Regions from separate parts of the Microbacterium sp. 1S1 genome, predicted to be linked through region 2. Evidence: riboswitches for the same ligand, from Rfam matches in the RefSeq annotation. Region 2 holds a riboswitch; the other holds the start of a gene.
What was found. A riboswitch is a leader RNA that binds a small molecule or an ion and turns the genes downstream of it on or off. The one in region 2 is predicted to bind thiamine pyrophosphate.

Region 1 (10,156 bases), 780 kb from region 2:
GACAAGGTCGTCGTGACCCTGCCCGGCGCTGTCCTGCCTGGCCCGTTCCCCATCGCCGCCCGCAAGACCTACGGCCATGTGTCCGACGGCATGATCGCCTCGGCGCGCGAGCTGGGGCTCGGGGATGAGCACAACGGCATCGTCGTGCTGTCGGACCTCGGCATCGATGCGCCCGTGGGCACCGACGCGATCGCGCTGCTGGGCCTCGACGACGTGGCGGTGGAGATCAACGTGACGCCGGACCGCGGTTACGCGTTCTCGGTGCGCGGCGTCGCCCGCGAGTACGCGCACGCCACCGGCGCGGCGTTCCGCGACCCCGCCGAGCGAGACTTCGCCGAACTGCAGCCCGGCTCCGGCCACACGGCCGTGGTGGACGACCGGGCGCCGGTGCGGGGCAAGGTCGGTGCGAGCGAGTTCGTCACCCGTGTGGTGCGCGACGTCGATCCGTCGCGGCCCACCCCGCCGTGGATGATCGCGCGCCTGAGCCTCGCCGGCATGCGGTCGCTGGGTGTGCTCATCGACATCACGAACTACGTCATGCTCGAGCTCGGTCAGCCGTTGCACGGCTACGACCTCGACAAGCTCACGGGCGGCATCACCGTCCGTCGCGCGACGTCGGGGGAGAAGATGACCACCCTCGACGGCGTGGAGCGGAACCTCCACGTCGAGGACCTCCTCATCACCGACGACTCCGGACCCATCGGCCTCGCCGGCGTCATGGGCGGTGGCACCACCGAGATGAGCGACACCACGCGGAACGTCCTCATCGAGGCGGCGACCTTCGACGCGACGACCATCGCCCGGACGGCTCGCCGGCACAAGCTCCCGAGCGAGGCCTCCAAGCGCTTCGAGCGCGGCGTGGACCCCCTGATCCCGTTCGTCGCAGCCCGACGTGCCGCCGACCTCATGGTCGAGCTCGCGGGTGGCACGCTCACGGAGGAGGGCGGCGCTCTCTTCGCCGAAGTCTTCGTCGCCGAGATCGAGCTTCCGCGCGGCTTCGTGCAGGGGCTGATCGGCGTCGACTACACCGACGACGAGATCACGGGCGCGCTCACGACGATCGGGGCCGAGGTCTCCGCGGCGGAGAGCGGGTGGACCGTCATTCCGCCGACCTGGCGCCCCGACCTGACCGACAAGTGGACACTCGCCGAGGAGGTCGCCCGCATCCACGGGCTCGACCGCATCCCCTCGGTGCTGCCGACGCCGCCCTCCGGCCGCGGCCTCACGGCGCACCAGCAGGGGCGTCGCCGCGTGGCGAACGCCCTCGCGGCCGCCGGGTTCGTCGAAACCCCGGCGTTCCCGTTCACGACCGAGGCGCAGAACGATCTGCACGGTTCGGCCTCGGGGGAGCACCTGCCCAGCATCCGCCTCGCGAATCCGCTCGACGGACAGGTGCCGTTCCTGCGGCGCACGCTCATCCCGGGCCTGCTGCAGACCGCGCACCGCAACATCTCGCGCGGGCTCACGGATCTGGCGCTTTTCGAGGCCGGGGCCGTGTTCGTCCCGGAGCCCGGTGTGGAGTACGGCACCGCGGAGGTCCCGCCGCTCGGCGTCCGGCCGTCCGACGAGGTGCTCGCCGAGCTCGACGCCTCCATCCCGCCGCAGGAGCGCCACGTCGCGGTGCTGCTGACGGGCAACGTGTCGCCGCGTCAGCCGGGACGTGCCGCCGAGGCCGCCGGACTCGTCGAGGCGCTCGACGCGGTCCGCGTCATCGGGGCCGCCGCGGGCATCGAGATCGACGTCGTGCAGACGCAGCGCGCGGCGCTCCACCCCGGACGCACCGGTGCGCTGGTCGCGGACGGTGAGGAGGTCGGCTACGTCGGAGAGCTGCATCCCGCCGTCGCGGAGGAGGCCGATCTGCCGGGTCGCGCCACCGTGCTGGAGATCGACCTCGACCGTCTGCTCACCCTCGCCGGAAGGCGCATCGTGGCGGCATCGCTCTCCACGTTCCCAGCGGCGACGCAGGATGTCTCGCTCACGCTGCCGGCCGAGGTGCCGGCGGGCGAGGTCCGCGCGGCTCTCGTCGAGGGCGCCGGCGCACTGCTGGAGTCCGTCCGGCTCGTGGACGACTACCGCGGCGAGGGCGTGCCCGAGGGATCGAAGTCGCTGACATTCGCCCTGCGCTTCCGCGCCGACGACCGCACGCTGACCGCCGCGGCAGGCCTCCGCGGCGAAGCTGGCGGGCGTCGCCGTGGCCGCGGAGCGCTTCGGCGCCGCCCTCCGCGACTGATCGGGAGAGCGCACGGCCCCGTTCAGGGAAGCCGTGCGCTCTCGCGATAACGTGGCCGGATGACGAGCCTCGTCCTGCAGCCCACGCCGCCCTCGGTCCCCGCCGGAGCGCGATCACTCGGGGAGGGGCCGTTCCTCGAACCGGGAGCACAGCTCGACTGGCACTACCGCAAGCCGGGGTGGACCACGGGGGAGGCGGCGACCGTCACCCCCATGCGCGTCGTCCGTGACGATGAGCGCGGTCTCGTCGCGTGGCTCGCCGCCGGAACGCGGCAGGAGGGCCAGGGCACGCGCAACGGGGAGCGCATCCGGACCGTCCCGCTCGATCGGCGGTGGCGGGAGCCCCGGCGCCGCATCATCGAGGAGTGGTGGGGCAACGGCATCCTGCGCATCGCGCCCGCGGGAGTGCCATGGTCGGTCTGGCTGTTCTGGAGCGCGGCCACCGGGACGGCGTGGGACTTCGCGGGCTGGTACGTCAACCTCGAGAACGCGCACCTGCGCACCGACGGCGCCACCTACACCTCCGATCACGTCCTCGATGTCGAGATCGCACAGGACGGGCACGTGGCGATGAAGGACGAGGACGAGCTGGTCGCCGCCGTGGACCAGGGACGGCTGACCGCCGCGCAGGCCGGGCAGATCGAGCGGCACGCGGTTGCGGCGATTGCGTCGTTCCACGCCGGCGACTGGCCGTTCGATCGGGAGTGGATCGACTGGCGACCCGATCCGTCGTGGACGATCCCGGTGTTGGACGGCCTCGACGAGATCGTGGTCCCCTGACCGCTTCGGGGCCTTCCGCGACGGCGCCGAGGCTGTGCGGCGACAGGCGTTCGCGCGCCAGCAGGCGACAGCGGCGCCGACTGCCTGTCGTCGCGTGGTGGCCTGTCGTCGCGTGGTGGCCTGTGCTCGCATGGGGGCCTGTGCTCGCGTGGTGGCCTGTACTCGCGTGATGGCCGGTCGTGCCGCTCCGCTCTGAGCGGAGGCCCTTCCCCCGCGTCGTCGATCCTGATGACATGGGCACATGACGGATGTGCTGATCCTCGGGGGAACCGGGTGGCTGTCGGGGCGTATCGCCGCGCACGCACTGGGAGCGGGGGCGTCGGTGACCTGCCTGGCCCGCGGCGGTCGGCCGGCACCGCCGGGAGCGACCCTCGTGCTGGCGGACCGCGACGCGGAGGCCGCCTACGACGTCGTCTCGCGCACCGACTGGGACCACGTCGTCGACGTCTCCTCCCGCGTCGATCACGTCGCCGCAGCCGTCCGCGCACTCGCCGACCACGCCGCCCGGTGGACGTACATCTCATCGATGTCGGTGTACCGCGACGACGAGACGGTCGGGACCGACGAGTCGGCCCCGCGGCACCCGGCGGCGCAGCCGGGCGAGGAGGACGACTACGCGCGGCAGAAGGTCGCGGCGGAGGATGCCGTGCAGGAGGGCATCGGCGACCGCGCACTCATCGTCCGTCCCGGCCTCATCGTCGGCGACGGCGACCCGAGCGATCGCTTCGGCTACTGGGCGGCGGCGTTTCTCCGGGCCCTGGACGAGCCGGTGCTGCTCCCGCCGCTCGAGGGGCGCGCGGCACAGGTCATCGATGTCGAGGACGTCGCCGCCTTCGTCCTGTCCGCCACCGTCACCGGTGCCGTGAACGCGATCGGAGACGTGCGCGACCTGGAGGACGTGCTGCGGACCGTGCGCGCGGCCGCGGGGCACACCGGGCCGGTCGTCGTCGCCTCAGAGGAGTTCCTCGTCACGGAAAGCGTCGCGTACTGGGCCGGGCCTCGCTCGCTGCCGCTGTGGCTGCCGTCCGAGATGAGCGGATTCATGACCCGCTCGAACGCGCGGTACCGGCGCAGCGGAGGCAGGCTGCGGCCCCTCGACGAGACGGCGGAACGCGTCGTGGCGGACGAGCGCGAACGGGGTGCGGACCGGGAGCGCCGCGCTGGACTCACGCGGACGGAGGAGCGGGCGCTGCTCGATGCCCTCGCTCGCTAGACTGCGAGGCAGTGACACGGGGTGCCGCATCCGCGGCTGAGATCACACCCGTCGAACCTGATCTAGTTCGTACTAGCGAAGGGATGTCGCAATGAGCGATCCTGTGCGTCCGGAATCCGTCTTCGACCTCGCCGCCACGGCGGGAAGGCTCCGGGAGGAGGTCCGAGCTGCGCCGCCGTTGACGCACTGCATCACGAACGCCGTCGTGACGGGGTTCACCGCCAACGTGCTCCTCGCGCTCGGGGCAGCGCCGGCCATGGTCGACATCGTCGGCGAGGCCGAGCCGTTCGCCGGTGCCGCCTCGGGGCTCCTCGTCAATCTCGGGACGCCGACCCCGGAGCAACGCGAGGCCAGCCGGGAGGCGGTGGCCGGAGCGCTTGCCGGCGGCACGCCCTGGGTGCTCGATCCCGTCGCGATCGGCACCCTCCCGGTGCGGACGGCGCTCGCGCATGAGCTGGCCGCGCAGCGTCCCACCGCCATCCGCGGCAACGCGTCCGAGATCCTCGCGCTGGCGGGACACAGCAGTGGCGGCCGCGGCGTCGACGCGACGGACGACACCGAGGCGGCCGCTGCGGCCGCCCGCGAGCTCGCGGACAGACACGGTTCCGTGGTTGCCGTCTCCGGCCCGGTCGACCTCCTCACGGACGGGGAGAGGGTGATCCGCATCGCCAACGGGCACGAGCTGCTCACGCGGGTGACCGGCGGCGGCTGCGCGTTGGGGGCCGTGATGGCGGCGTTCCTCGGAGCGGCTTCCGGCACCGAGACGGACGCGTTGACCGCGGTGGCCGCGGCGACGCTCGTCTACACGGTGGCGGCCGAGCGGGCGGCGGAGAGCTCCCGCGGACCGGGAAGCTTCGCCGTCGGACTGCTCGACGCCCTGTCCGCTGTGAGCCCGGCGGATCTGCGCGCCCGCGCTCGCGTCGAGGAGGAGACGCGATGATCGCCGACCTGTCCCTCTCCCTCGTCACCGATCGGTCGCTGTGCGGCGCACGCGGAGTGGTCGAGACCGTCCGGGAGGCCGTCGCGGGTGGCGTCCGCGTCGTGCAGCTGCGCGACAAGGAGGCGACGGACGGGGAGACCGTCGATCAGCTCCTCGCCCTGTCCGAGGTCATCGGCGGGCGCGCGCTGCTCGTGGTGAACGATCGCCTCGATGCGGCCGTCGAGGCTCGTCGCCGCGGCGCCCGGGTGGACGGTGTGCACCTGGGTCAGACGGACGCCTCCGTCCTTCGCGCGCGGGAGCTCCTCGGCGCGGAAGCACTGATCGGGCTGACGGCGAACACCTCCGCCCACCTCGACGCCGTGAACGCGCTGCCACCGGGAACCGTGGACTACCTCGGAGTCGGCGTCATCCGTCCCACGCGCACGAAGCCCGACCACCCGGCCCCGCTCGGCATCGACGGCTTCGCCGCGTTCGCTGCGCGCAGTCCGCTGCCGTGCGTCGCCATCGGCGGGGTGGATCTCGACGACACGGCGGCGCTGCGCGAGGCCGGCGCGGCCGGGATCGCGGTGGTCTCGGCGCTCTGTGCGGCGGACGACCCTCGGGCCGCAGCCGCCGCCTTCCGTCGGCAGTGGCTCGGGCGCGCGGTGCCGCACGTGCTCAGCATCGCCGGCAGCGATCCGTCCGGCGGTGCCGGCATCCAGGCCGACCTCAAGGCGATCGCCGCGAACGGCGGCTACGGCATGGCGGCTCTCACGGCGCTGACCGCCCAGAACACGCAGGGCGTCCGCGACGTGCACGTACCTCCGGCCCGGTTCCTGCGAGCGCAGCTCGACGCCGTCGCCGACGACATCCGTATCGACGCCGTGAAGATCGGCATGCTCGCGGACGTCGAGGTGATCCGGACGGTCGCGGCGTGGCTGACGGCGGCGCAGCCTCCGATCGTCGTGCTGGATCCCGTGATGATCGCGACCTCGGGCGACCGGTTGCTCCATCCGGAGGCGGAGCGGGAGCTGCGGGGTCTGCTGTCCCTGGCGACCGTGGTCACCCCGAACCTCGCCGAGCTCGCGGTCCTCGTCGGCCGCGAGGTGGCGGACTGGGCGGACGCGCTCGCCGCCGCGCACGAGCTGTCGGCGGACACGGGGACCGCGGTGCTCGTGAAGGGCGGTCACCTGCCGGGGGATGAGGCTCCCGACGCCCTGATCGACACGGCAGCCGGTACGCACGCGGAGTTCCCCGGGGCGCGCATCCGGACCGAGCACACGCACGGGACCGGCTGCTCGCTGTCCGCGGCTCTCGCCACCAGGCTGGCCACGGGCGACGACCCCACCACCGCGGTCCGCGCCGCGCGCGCGTGGCTGCGGGAGTCGCTGCGTGCAGCGGACGACCTGGCGGTCGGTCAGGGTCATGGCCCGATTCATCACTTCGCGGGGCTCTGGGTTCGCGGGGGCGTCGAGACCCGCCCGACGGCGGAGGAGGTGGCCGCGGCGTGGTGGGACGAGACCGCCGCGATCCGCTCCGACATCGATGCGCTGCCTTTCATCCGCGGCCTGGCCGAGGGGACGCTCGACCGTGACGCCTTCCTCTTCTACCTCGCACAGGACGCGCTGTACCTCCGCGAGTACGCCCGGGTGCTCGCGGAGGCGTCACGTCTCGCCCCCACTCCGGCGGAGCAGGCCTTCTGGGCGGATGCCGCCCACGGCGCGATCCGCGGAGAACTGGAGTTGCACGCGTCGTGGCTGACGGCGGAGACCGGGCTGAGCGACGCCACCTTCGCCGCCGAGCCCGCCCCGGCCACGGTCGCCTACCTCGACCATCTGCGAGCCGTCGCGTTCGGCGGCGACTATGCCGCGCTGATCGCGGCCGTGCTGCCGTGCTTCTGGCTCTACACCGACCTGGGGGAGCGGCTCCACGCGGGGGCGTTCGGCGCGGCGCCCCGCGACCCCCGGCACCCCTACGCGTCGTGGCTGGCGACCTACGCGGATCCCGGCTTCGCGGATGCCACCCGGCGCGCCGTCGCGTACGTCACCGACGCGGCCGCGAGGGCCGACGGCGCCGGCCGGGAACGGATGCGGCGAGCCTTCCTCACCTCGAGCGCGCACGAACACGCCTTCTTCGCCGCGCCGTCTGCCCGCGCCGACGTATGACGGGGCGGATTTGCGGTGCCGAACGCGCTCGCGCTATCGTCGCCGCATGCCTTCGGTCGCCACCGCTCCTTCGACGCTCGTCCCGAGCGTCATCGCCGTGCGCCGACGTCGCGGCCGCCGATCCTAGGCGACCCCGCCCTTCTGCCTGCGTCCGCGCGGCGGTCGAGTGCTGGTGTCGCCGCCTCCGGCCCCGCCCCCGGTCCCGAGATCGTCGAGGACCCGACCGTTAAGGTAGAAGCATGACGTATTCCGTCGCCGTCTCCGGCGCCTCCGGCTACGCAGGCGGCGAGATCCTGCGCCTCCTGGCCGATCACCCCGACGTCGAGATCCGCACCGTCACGGCGCACTCGAACGCCGGACAGCCCCTGGTCGCCCACCAGCCGCACCTCCGCTCCCTCGCCCACCTCACGCTGCAGGACACCACGCCGGAGATCCTCGCGGGACACGACATCGTGTTCCTCGCTCTTCCGCACGGCCAGTCCGGGCAGTACACGGACGCCCTCGGCGACACTCCGCTCGTGATCGACGCCGGCGCCGACCACCGGCTCACGTCGTCAGCGGAATGGGACACGTTCTACGGCGGATCGTTCCACGAACCGTGGACCTACGGCGTGCCCGAACTCCTCGTCGGCGGTGCCAAGCAGCGTGAGGCGCTCCGCGGCGCGACCCGGATCGCCGCGCCCGGGTGCAACGCCTCCACCGTGAGCCTGAGCCTGGCGCCCGGCGTCGCGGCCGGTGTCATCGATCCGAGCGACATCGTCTCGGTGCTGGCCGTGGGCCCGTCCGGGGCTGGTAAGAGCCTGAAGACGAACCTCCTGGCCTCCGAGATCCTCGGCTCCGCGAACCCGTACGCGGTCGGGGGCACCCACCGGCACATCCCCGAGATCCGCCAGGCCCTGGCCGCAGCGCTTTCGACGGGATCAGGGACCCCGGACATCCGGATCTCCTTCACGCCGGTCCTCGTTCCGATGTCGCGCGGCATCCTCGCCACCTCCACGGCGCCGATCGCGGACGGTGTGAGCGACGCCGAGATCCGCCAGGCATGGGAGAGCGCCTACGGCGACGAGACCTTCGTCCAGCTGCTCCCCGAGGGAAGCTTCCCCCGCACCGCCGACGTGCTCGGGGCGAACACGGCCCTCATCGGTCTCGCGATCGATCGCGCGGCGAACCGGGTGACCGTGGTCACGGCCGTCGACAACCTCGCCAAGGGCACCGCCGGAGCTGCCGTCCAGTCCATGAACATCGCGCTGGGGCTTCCGGAGTCCCGCGCCCTCTCAGTGAACGGAGTCGCCCCGTGAGCGTCACCGCCCCCGCAGGATTCGAGGCGGCCGGAGTCGCCGCCGGACTCAAGTCCACCGGCAAGCCCGATGTCGCCGTCGTGGTGAACCGCGGTCCCCGCAAGGTCGGCGCTGCCGTCTTCACGAGCAACCGTGCCAAGGCCAACCCCATCATCTGGTCCCAGCAGGCCGTGGCCGACCGGGTGGTCGAGGCCGTCGTCCTCAACTCCGGCGGCGCGAACTGCTTCACCGGGAGCTTCGGGTTCCAGACCACGCATCAGACCGCGGAGAGGGCGGCCGAGCTGCTCGACATCAGCGCGGGCGACGTGCTGGTCTGCTCCACCGGGCTCATCGGGACGGGCGACGAGGTCTTCCGCGAGAAGGTCCTCGCCGGCACCACGCAGGCGATCGCCGAGCTCAGCGCCGACGGGGGTGAGAGCGCCGCGCACGCCATCATGACGACCGACACGGTCGCGAAGACGGCGGTCATCGGTCGCGACGGCTGGACGATCGGCGGGATGGCCAAGGGCGCAGGCATGCTCGCGCCCGGGTTGGCGACGATGCTCGTGGTGCTCACCACCGACGCAGTGCTCGAGCCGCTTCAAGCCGACGAGGCCTTGCGCCGGGCGACGGGTCGCACGTTCGATCGCCTCGACTCCGATGGCTGCATGTCCACCAACGACCAGGTCACCCTGCTCGCCAACGGCGCCTGCGAGGTGGCACCCGACCTCGATGACTTCGCCGACGCGCTCACCGCGCTGTGCCAGGAACTCGCGGTCAAGCTGCAGGGCGACGCGGAGGGGGCGAGCCACGACATCACGATCGAGGTGCAGCACGCCGTCTCCGAGCAGGACGCCGTCGAGGTCGGGCGCTCGGTCGCCCGCAACAACCTCTTCAAGGCCGCGATCTTCGGCAACGATCCGAACTGGGGCCGGGTGCTCGCGGCGATCGGAACGACCGCCGCGCAGTTCGACCCCTACGACGTCGACGTGTGGATGAACGGGGTGCGCGTCTGCACCGCCGGCGGCCCGGACCGCCCGCGCGAGGAGGTCGACCTGACGCCGCGTGCCACGCACCTGATGATCGACCTCAAGGTCGGGGAGGCGACCGCCACGGTCCTGACGAACGACCTCACCCACGACTACGTGCACGAGAACAGCGCCTACGCCTCATGACCGACATCCAGGACACGACACCGGACATCGCGGCGCAGAAGGCGACGACGCTCATCGAGTCGCTGCCGTGGCTCAAGAAGTTCCGCGACCAGATCGTCGTCGTGAAGTACGGCGGCAACGCCATGGTGTCCGACGAGCTGCAGGAGGCCTTCGCCCAGGACATCGCGTACCTCCGGTACGTCGGCGTGCAGCCGGTCGTCGTGCACGGGGGCGGACCGCAGATCTCCGACATGCTGCAGCGGCTCGAGATCCCCAGCGAGTTCAAGGGCGGGTACCGCGTCACCAACACCGAGGCCATCGGCGTCGTGCGGATGGTGCTGACCGGCCAGGTGAACCCGCAGCTCGTGTCGAAGATCAACTCGCACGGCCCCATCGCCACCGGCCTGAGCGGGGAGGAC
Region 2 (10,156 bases):
CGGATACTCGTCCTTATCGATCATGTTCTTGTCGAACGACGCCACGTAGACCTGCTTCGCCTCGTCGTCCATCCAGGTGCTGACGAAGGTGGCGAGGTTGAGACGCGCGTTGCCGTCGAGGATGGTCTCGTCCTCGACGATCTGCTTCGCCGTTGCGGGAAGTGACTCCGAGTCCGGGATGACGTGTCGCGGCGCGACGGTGGCTTCGCCCGGCCGCGTGAAGAGCGGCTGCTCGTCGGAGGAGGAGATGCTCATGGGACGTCCCTTTCGGTGGGGTCGATTGGCACTGTCTCCCGCGCACGCTAGAGCCGTCGTCGGCGCACCGGGAGGGCCCCTCATCCCAAGAGGGTGAGTGATCAGGACGGGCCGAGGATGAAGTTCCAGGCCCCGGTGGCGACCGCGGCGGCGATCGCGATCCCGGAGATCGCGGCACCGACGGCGAGGAGGATCCACTCCGGTGCGCCGAAGCGCGACTCCCGGGCCCACGTCCGGCGCCCCGGGGCCCCGAAGCCCCGGGCCTCCATCGCGGTCGCGAGCTTGGCGCCGCGGCGGATCGACAGCACGAGGAGGGCGAAGGCCATGCCGAGGAAGCGCCGGATTCGGCCCCGGTCGGCGACGCCTCTGGCCCGACGCGCGAGTTCCAGGGCACGCCAGTCGTCGAGGAACAGCCCCACCATGCGCAGTCCGGCGAGTGCGCCGAGCACGAACCGGGCCGGAAGCCGCAGGATCTGCCCGAGACCGTCGGCGAGATCGGTCGGATCGACCGTGATGAACAGCACCACTGACGGCAGGGCTATCGCGAGCACCCGGAGCATCGTGGCGACGGCGAGCGCGAGCGACCCCTCGCTGATGCGCACGACGAACCAGTCGACGTAGACCGTGCCACTCGTCTCGCCGTAGAGGGCGATGGTGAGGCCCGTCAGCGGCGCCGCGAGCCAGACCGGCCACGTGCGCAGCCAGAACTCCCGCCAGCCGATGCCGGCGAACAGGAACAGCACCGCTTCGAGCACCAGCGCGACCGACGCCGACACCGGGTCGAGCGTGAGGATCAACGGCACGGCGATGAGCGCGCTCACACCGAGCTTCGCGACCGGATTGACCCGGGCGATGACGCCAGCGCGAGCGGGGGTGGTGGCGAGATCCGTCATGCGGGCGCCCCCACCGCGAACCTCGTGGCACGCAGGGCGCGCGCCACGTCGAGGTCATGCGTGATGGTGACGACGGCAGACCCCTCGTCCCGCAGCGCGGCGAGCATCGCGACCAGTTCCGCCCAGGTACGAGCGTCCTGACCGAACGTCGGCTCGTCGAGGACGAGCACTCTCGGCCGCGTCGCGACGGCGGCGGCGACTGTCAGACGACGCTTCTCCCCTCCGGAGAGCGTGTACGGATTCGCGGCAGCCAGATGGGCCAGCCGCAGGCGCGCGAGCAGGTCGTCGACACGCGCCGCGACCTCGTCTTCCGGGACGCCCAGCGCCCGTGGCCCGACCGCGAGCTCGTCCCGCACGGTCTTCGCGAGGAGCTGGTGCTCCGGCTCCTGGAACACCATGCCGATCCGCGTGAGCAGTTCGCGGGAGGCCCACCGGATCGGGAATGGATCGGCCCCCTGTGCGAGCGCGGGCGCGGCGGTCACGGCCCCGTCCGCGGGAGGGAGGAGGCCGGCGAGCGTCAGGCCCAACGTGGACTTGCCCGCGCCGTTGGGACCGGTGATCGCGACGGCCTCGCCCGCACGCACGTCCAGGTCGACACCGTGCGCCACCGGGCGAGCCTTCACTCGCGCGACGGCGAGTTCGCGCGCCGACAGCAGCACGTCTCCGGACGCGATGCCCGGCGCCGGTGGCTCCGCGGGAGGACGGCCGGGGACCCAGACGCCATCCGCCGCCAGGCGCTCCCCCTGGGCACCGAGCACGTCGGCGGGAGGGCCGTCCGCGATCACCCCTCCGGCGCCGAGCACGATGACCCGGGTGAGCAGCGGCAGCCACACCTCGAGCCGGTGCTCCACGACCACGAGGGTCGCCGGGTGCGCGGTGAGCATCCGCTCGACCGCGTCCCTGACCTCGCGCACGCCCTCGGGATCGAGGTTCGCCGTCGGCTCGTCCAGCAGCACGAGGCCGGGTCGCATCGCGAGCATGCCGGCCAGAGCGAGGCGCTGCTTCTGCCCGCCGGACAGCGCCTTCGTGGGGTGACCGAGCGCAAGTTCGAGCCCCACGGCCGCCAGGGACTCCTCCACGCGCGGCCAGATCTCCGCGCGCGGCACCCCGAGGTTCTCGCAGCCGAATGCGACGTCGTCGCCCGCGCGGGCGAGGATCACCTGGGAGTCGGGATCCTGCAGGACGAGCCCCGCTCGCCCGCGCGTCGCCACCGCGGGCTCGCCGTCGACGAGCAACTCGCCCGCGCTCTCACCCTCGTCTTCGCCACCGAGCACGCCGGCGAGCCCGTGCAGCAGAGTGGATTTCCCCGCTCCGGACGCCCCGAGCACGAGCACGCGCTCTCCGGGTTCGATGCGGAATGAGACGTCGCGCAGCGCCCAGGCCAGGCGGCTCGCGTGCCGCCACCCCCAGCCTCTGGCCTCGACGGCGGCAGGCGCGACCTGCTCCGTCGCCATCAGACGCGGACGCGTGCCTCGCGCCCGGAACCGAAGCGGTCGAGGGCGCCCGTCGCCGCGATGCCCCTGGCGAGCACCCAGGAGAGCGCGCCGGCGATGACGGCTCCCGAGATCACGGTGCTCGCGAGGTAGATCGCGGTGAAGGCGGGACCGGAGCCGGCGTACCAGAGGACGAGGTTGTTGATGCCGCCCGCGAGCGCCGCGCCGGCGCCGGCGAGGATCGCGACGGGCAACGACCAGCGGCGGTAGAAGAACAGCAGGAAGATCAGCTCGGCGCCGAGGCCCTGCACGAGTCCCGCCTCGAGCGTGAGGAACCCGCCCCACTGATTGCCGATGAGTGCCGACACGACGGCCGCCAGCAGCTCGACGTAGATCGCGGCGCCCGCCTTGCGGATGATGAGTCCGCCGAGCACTCCGGCGAACAGCCAGGGGCCGTCGAGGAGCCCCTGGAGGCCGGGGAGCAGCGGCTCGAGCAGGGCCTTCGGGCCGAGGTATCCGACGTTCCATGCCAGGAAGATCAGGCCGGCGGCGACGCCGAGCACGCTGGCGACGACGATGTCGACGACGCGCCAGCGCAGATAGCTGCGCGTCGGTGCGGCCGTGGTCTTCGCCGACGGGGATGCGGACGTGGACGTACTCATGTGAACTCCTCCCTGCGCTGGCATGACCCAGATCAGGTTCGACGGTCGAAGCGCGATTCGCTCCCTCTCAGCCCGGCTCGCCGGACTCCCGTGGTTGTGCTGTCGATCCTACCGCCATCCGACCGCGCGTCCCGAGCCGTGCACGGCGCATTCCGGGCCGGATTCGGTACCGTAAGCGAGTGACCGCTTCCGATCCCCCTGAAGAGGCGTCCGGCGGCATCGACGTCGACGCGCGGCCAGAGGACTCCGCTCCGGGTTCTTCGGTGTCCGCCGGCGATGTGCCGGAGAGGCATGCCGCCGTGGCCGACGGTTCCTCTGCGGCCGAACCCTCCCCCACGGGGCCGGTCACCTGGGCCGATGCTTCAGCGCCAGCGACTGCGCTGACATGGGTCGATCCGGCGAGCGTCGCCGCGGGGTCATCGGTTCCCGCTTTCGACGCCTCACCCGAGCGTGAGCAGGCGACCGGGCTGCTGCAAGACGCCACGCTGCGTCCCGCCATCGCCGGCCCTGGGCTGCTCGTCCCCCTCGGGGTGCTGGTCGGACTCGTCGCCTCCTACGCGGGCACCACGCTGCTCTGGCCCCTGCACGAGGTCGCGCCGACTGTGCAGGCGGTCGAGTTCACTCCCGTCGCCGCGCCCACCGCGGCCCTCGCCTGGCCCGCGGTCGGTGACGGTGCCGTGGGGATCGCCGGCATGACCACCGCCGCGTCCACCACGGCGCCGGTGAGCATCGCGAGCATCACGAAGGTCGTCAGCAGCCTCATGGTTCTGGACCGGCTGCCACTCGCCCCGGGCGAGCAGGGCCCGGAGTTCTCCTTCACGTACGCCGACAGCGTCCGCTACTGGGACTATCGGATCGCCAATCAGTCCGCGCTCGATGTGCCCGTGGGCGGCGTGCTGACGGAGTATCAGCTCCTCCAGGGCACGCTGCTCGGGTCGGCAAACAACTACATCGATCGACTGGCGTCGGAGATCTGGGGCTCGAACCGGGAGTTCGCCGACGCCGCGAAGGTCTGGCTCGGCGAGCGAGGGCTCTCCGGGATCACCGTGGTCACGCCGTCCGGGTTCGACGAGCGCAACGTCGCCACGCCGGAGGCGCTGATCGCACTGGGCGACCTGGCGATGCGCAACCCGGTGTTCGCGGAGATCGTGGGCACCCCGTCTGTCGAGCTGCCCGGAGCCGGCGTCGTCGAGAACACGAACGGGATGCTCGCCGACCCCGGTGTCGTAGGCATCAAGACGGGCACTCTCGTCGGATGGAACCTGCTGACCGCGAAAGACGTCACCATCGGCGACTCGACGGTTCGCCTCTACGCCGCCGCACTGAACCAGGAGGACGACGAGGCGCGTCTCGCCCTCACCCGCGCCCTGTTCGCGCAGACCGAGGCAGCCCTGCAGGCTCAGGGCCCGGCCGTCCCTGCGGGCACGGTCGTCGGGAGCGTCGACACCCTGTGGGGTGAGAGCGTCGACGTCGTCGCGGGCGAGGACGCGGATGTCGTCCTATGGAACGGCGCGAGCGCGACCGCGACCGCGACGTTCGATCTCGGCGAGGAGCGCGAAGCGAAGGCGACTGTCGGTACGCTCACCACGGCCGGCCCTGTCGACACCACGGAGACCGCGCTCGTTCTCGAAGAGGACCTCGACGGCCCGAGTCCTTGGTGGCGGTTGACCCATCCACTCGAGCTTCTCGGCATTGCCGACGACGACTGAGCCCTGACGCACGACGCCCCGCTCCGGATCCGGAGCGGGGCGTCGTCGATGACGTGGTCAGGCGCGGGACGTGGAGCCGTCCGCACCGTCGTCGAGGAGCGCCTTGGCGGCTGCTGTCTCCGCCGCCGGGACCTGCGCTCCGACGGCGGCTCCGGCGACCGCATCGGCCGCCTGCTGCTGGGCGCTGGCCTCCCCGTCCGCGTCGCCGGTCACGACCACCGGCGACGATCCGGTCAGAGCGGCTTCCGCGTCGAGGTCGGTCGCCGCCTGCTCGAACTGCGACTGGTACAGCCGCCAGTACGCGCCCTGGGCCGCGATGAGCTCGTCGTGCGTGCCCTTCTCGACGATGTCGCCGTGCTCCATCACGAGGATGAGGTCGGCGTCGCGGATGGTCGACAACCGGTGTGCGATGACGAACGAGGTCCGCCCTTGCCGCAGGGCGGCCATCGCGTGTTGCAGGAGCAGCTCGGTGCGGGTGTCGACCGCCGACGTCGCCTCGTCCAGGATGAGGATCGACGGCTGCGCGACGAAGGCCCGCGCGATGGTGATGAGCTGGCGCTCGCCGGCCGACACGTTCGAGGCGTCCTCGTCGAGCACGGTGTCGTACCCCTCGGGAAGCGCGTGCACGAAGCGGTCGACGTAGGTCGCCTTCGCCGCGGCCAACACCTCCTCGTCCGTCGCGGTCGAGCGGCCGTAGCGGATGTTCTCGCGGATGCTCCCCGCGAACAGCCAGGGGTCCTGCAGCACCATGCCGGTCCGGGACCGCAGCTCGTCCCGCGTGATGGTCGAGATGTCCTGACCGTCGAGCGTGATCCGTCCGCCGCTGAGCTCGTAGAACCGCATGATGAGGTTGACGAGCGTCGTCTTGCCGGCGCCCGTGGGGCCGACGATCGCCACCGTCTGCCCCGGCTCCACCCGGAACGACAGATCCGTGATGAGCGGACGCTCCGGCGAGTACGAGAAGGAGACGTTCTCGAACTCGATCACACCCTCTCCCTCGCGGAGCGCGGGGGCATGCGCGTCGTCGGCTTCCTGCTCGTCGGCGTCGAGCAGGTCGAACACCCGCTCTGCCGACGCCGTACCGGACTGCACGACCGCGGCCATGCCGCCCAGCTCGGAGAGCGGCTGCGTGAACTGCTGCGAGTACTGGATGAACGCCTGCACGTCGCCGAGTCGCAGCTGCCCATTCGCGACCATGAGGCCGCCGAGCACCGCGATGCCCACGTAGGTGAGGCTGCCGACGAAGGTCATCGCGGGCATGATGATGCCGGAGAGGAACTGCGCCTTGAAGCTCGCCTGGAACAGCTCCTCGTTCTCGGCCTTGAACTTCTCCAAGGCGTCCTGCTCGCGTCCGAACACCTTCACGAGCGCGTGGCCCGAGAACGCCTCCTCGACGCGTGCGTTGAGGCGGCCGACCTTGCGCCACTGCGTTCCGAAGGCCTTCTGCGAGCGCGGCCCGATGACGCCGAAGATGACGGCCATGAGCGGCAGCGCGATGAGAGCGACGAGGGCGAGCTGCCAGGAGATCGAGAACATCATGACCAGCACGCCGATCACCGTCAGCACGGCGGTCAGGGCACCCGACAGCGACTGCTGCATGGTCTGCGTGATGTTGTCGATGTCGTTCGTCACGCGAGAGATCAGCTCGCCGCGCTGCACCTTGTCGAAGTAGGACAGCGGCAGCCGGTTGATCTTCGCCTCGACGGCCTCACGGAGGCGCCACATCGTGCGGACCATGATGACGTTGATGACGTAGCCCTGCAGCCAACTCAGGAACGCGGCCAGCACATAGATCGCGAGGACCGCGGCGATCACCCAGCGCAGGGCGTCGAAGTCGATGCCGTCGCCGACCCGGAAGTCGCCGAGAGCTCCGACCTGGTTGGCGAAGTCGGTCTGCCCGGCGTCGCGCAGCGCGTCGACGACGACATCCTGCGGCGTTCCCGCCGGGAAGCCGGGGAAGTCGCCGTTGGGCTGACCCAGCTGGATCGAGATGAAGCCGCGGTAGACGATGTTCGTCGCCTCGGCGAGCACCTTCGGTGCGGCCACGGTCAGCACGACACCGATGGCCCCCAGGATCGACACGAAGACGAACCAGACCGCGGACGGCTTGAGCAGCCCGATCATGCGGGCGAAACTCTTGCCGAAGTTGTCGGCCTTGCCCGGTGCGACGCTGTCCCAGTCGCCGGAGTTCTGCCGAGCCTGCTCGGCGAGCTCCGCCTCGTACTGCTCTTCCGCGGTGAGCTCGCGCTCGACCGTGGGAGCGGCGGCCGTGCCCCGTCCGTGTCGCCGCGGGCTCTTCGGCCCCTGGGCCCCCAGCCCCGGGGCGCTTGCGCCCTGGTTCTCTGAGCCCTGGTTCCCTGAGCTTGTCGAAGGGTTCTGCTCGCTCATGCGTCCACCCCCAGCTGCGACTCGACGATCTCTCGGTAGGTGGCGCTGGTCTCCAACAGTTCCTCGTGCGTGCCGACACCCACCATCGTGCCGCCCTCGAGCACCACGATGCGGTCGGCATCGGTGATCGTGGAGACGCGCTGCGCGACCACGATCTTCGTCACGTGCGGGAGTTCCCGCCAGAGCGCCTGACGCAGACGCGCGTCCGTCGTGAGGTCGAGCGCCGAGAAGGAGTCGTCGAACACGAGCACCTGCGGCCGATGCACGATGGCCCTCGCGATGGCGAGGCGCTGTCGTTGACCACCCGACACGTTGGTGCCGCCCTGCGCGATGCGGGAGTCGAGTCCGTCCGGCATCTCCTCCACGAAGTCGCGGCCCTGGGCGATCTCCAGCGCGTGCCAGAGCTCCTCATCAGTGGCATCCTCACGGCCGTAGCGCAGGTTGGACGCGACGGTACCGGTGAAGAGGAACGGACGCTGCGGCACGAGTCCGATGCTGTCCCACAGCGCCTCGACATCGGCCTCGCGCACGTCCGTGCCGCCGACGTGCACCGAGCCGCCTGACACGTCGAACAGACGAGGGATGAGCGAGACGAGAGTGGTTTTGCCCGACCCGGTGGAGCCGACGATCGCGACGGTCTCGCCCGGTTCCGCGGCGAAGCTGATGCCGGTGAGGACGGGGGCGTCGGCGCCGGGATAGGTGAACGCCACGTCATCGAACGCGACCGCGCCGGGCGTCGGGAAGACGGTGACGCCGTCCGCCGGGCGGGTCATCGTCGACTCCGTGTTCAGCACCTCGCCGATGCGCTCGGCCGAGACCGCGGCGCGCGGGATCATCATCGCCATGAAGCTCGCCATGATGACGCCGCCCATGATCTGACCGATGTACTGCATGAAGGCGAAGAGCGTGCCCACCTGCACGGTGCCGTTGTTGACCTCGATGCCGCCGAACCAGATGACGGCCACCACGGTCACGTTGAGGATGAGCATGAAGAGCGGGAAGAGCAGCACGAACAGGGAGCCGACCTTACGGCCGACGACCATGATGTCCGTGTTCGCGCCACGGAACCGCTCCTCTTCGATGCGCTCGCGGACGAAGGCGCGGACCACGCGCACGCCCGTGAGCTGCTCGCGCATCACGCGGTTCACGGCGTCGAGTTTCCCCTGGTAGCTGCGGAACAGCGGCACCATGCGACCGATCACGAGCGCCGCGAGGAGGAGGAGCACCGGTACGGAGACGGCGATCAGCCAGCTCAGCCCGGCATTGGTCTGCACGGCGAAGATGATGCCGCCGATCGCGAGCAGCGGTGCGGTGACGAGCATCGTCGCGCCCATCATCGCAAGCATCTGCACCTGCTGCACGTCGTTGGTGTTGCGGGTGATGAGGGATCCCGCACCGAATTGCGAGACCTCGCGCTCGGAGAAGCCGCTGACCTTGCCGAACACGTCGGCACGGATGTCGCGCCCTGCACCCATCGCGGCGCGGGCGGCGAAGAAGGTCGCGATGACCGAGGCGACGATCTGGCCGAGCGACACGGCCAGCATGAACAGGCCGGTGCGCCAGATGTAGGCGGTGTCGCCCTGCGCGACGCCCTTGTCGATGATGTCGGCGTTCAGGCGGGGCAGGTAGAGGGTGGCTGCCGCGCTGGCGAACTGGAAGACCAGCACGGCGACGAGGAGCCACTTGTAGCGAGACAGATATCGGAGGAGGAGTTTTCCCAGCACAGGCGGACTTTCTAGGAAGGAGGAGGCGGCGGGTCTCCCGGCAGACGGATGCCGACCGAGGACCGGCCATACGACAGGGTGCCACGAAGCGGCGACATTCGGATCCCCCTCCGGGAGGACCTTCGCTCACAGCGAACCACTCACCTCACGACCGGCGGTTTTCTGCACGCGGGCGAAGAACGCGCTCCGTGCCCGGGGAGAGCTGAGCGCCCCCGTCAGAACAGTGCCGGCCGCGGCACGTACACGCGGGCCGGCGCCCCCGCATCCGCCTCGAGCTCGGCGAGAGAGGCGGGCTGCCACTTCGGATTGCGGTCCTTGTCGACGAGCTGTGCACGGATCCCCTCCACGAGATCGGGATGCTCGTTCACGAACCACATCACCCGGCGGTACTCGCCCTCGAGCGCGGCGCGCAGGCCAGCCATCCCGCGAGCCTCCCGTACCGCGTCGAGTGTGACGACGAGGCCGGTCGGTGCCAGCCCGTCGAGGAGCTCGGCGACGGCAGCCGCTTCGTCGGTACCGACACCGCGCAGCCGCTCCAGGATCTCGGGCACGGTCGGGGCCGCGAACGCCTCGTCGATCCAGGCCCGCGCGACGGGGAGGGCCGACGGTTCCGGCGTCTCGTCGAACAGCAGCACGATCTCGCTGGGACTCGTCGGATCGGCGCGGTACGCCAGGGCCTCCCGCAGTGCATCGAGGCGATCGGACGGGACGAAGTGGTCGGCGAAGCCGGTGTAGACCGCGTCCGCGCCGTTCATCGTCGCACCCGTGAGGCCGAAGTACTCGCCGAGCCGTCCCGGCGCCCGCCCCAGCAGCCAGGTACCGCCGACGTCGGGGGTGAAGCCGATCCGGGTTTCCGGCATGGCGAGTTTCGAGCGCTCGGTGACGACGCGGATCGCGGCATGCCCGGCGAGACCGATGCCGCCACCCATGGTGATGCCGTCGGCGAGCGCGACGACAGGCTTCGGATGCTCCGCGATCATGGCGTTCATCGCGTACTCCGCACGGAAGAACTCAGCGGACTGCTCCGGGTGGCCGGACGTGATCTGGGCGTGCAGGCGGCGGACGTCTCCTCCCGCGCACAGACCGCGTTCC

Region 1: another riboswitch for thiamine pyrophosphate. It lies ahead of thiM (hydroxyethylthiazole kinase); the one in region 2 lies ahead of FY549_RS02875 (ECF transporter S component).

What each region holds. Positions count from the first base shown of each region.
Region 1 is NZ_CP043430.1:3,175,011-3,185,166, reverse strand. It holds partial or broken gene pheT (phenylalanine--tRNA ligase subunit beta) at 1-2,230, shown strand, start outside; gene FY549_RS15360 (DUF402 domain-containing protein) at 2,290-3,009, shown strand; gene FY549_RS15355 (NAD-dependent epimerase/dehydratase family protein) at 3,251-4,222, shown strand; TPP riboswitch at 4,230-4,323, shown strand; gene thiM (hydroxyethylthiazole kinase) at 4,314-5,162, shown strand; gene FY549_RS15345 (bifunctional hydroxymethylpyrimidine kinase/phosphomethylpyrimidine kinase) at 5,159-7,306, shown strand; gene argC (N-acetyl-gamma-glutamyl-phosphate reductase) at 7,546-8,604, shown strand; gene argJ (bifunctional glutamate N-acetyltransferase/amino-acid acetyltransferase ArgJ) at 8,601-9,758, shown strand; gene argB (acetylglutamate kinase) at 9,755-10,156, shown strand, end outside.
Region 2 is NZ_CP043430.1:552,381-562,536, forward strand. It holds gene FY549_RS02860 (glutamate decarboxylase) at 1-255, opposite strand, end outside; gene FY549_RS02865 (energy-coupling factor transporter transmembrane component T family protein) at 357-1,148, opposite strand; gene FY549_RS02870 (ABC transporter ATP-binding protein) at 1,145-2,602, opposite strand; gene FY549_RS02875 (ECF transporter S component) at 2,602-3,243, opposite strand; TPP riboswitch at 3,236-3,345, opposite strand; gene FY549_RS02880 (D-alanyl-D-alanine carboxypeptidase family protein) at 3,423-4,952, shown strand; gene FY549_RS02885 (ABC transporter ATP-binding protein) at 5,010-7,340, opposite strand; gene FY549_RS02890 (ABC transporter ATP-binding protein) at 7,337-9,064, opposite strand; gene FY549_RS02895 (enoyl-CoA hydratase/isomerase family protein) at 9,280-10,156, opposite strand, start outside.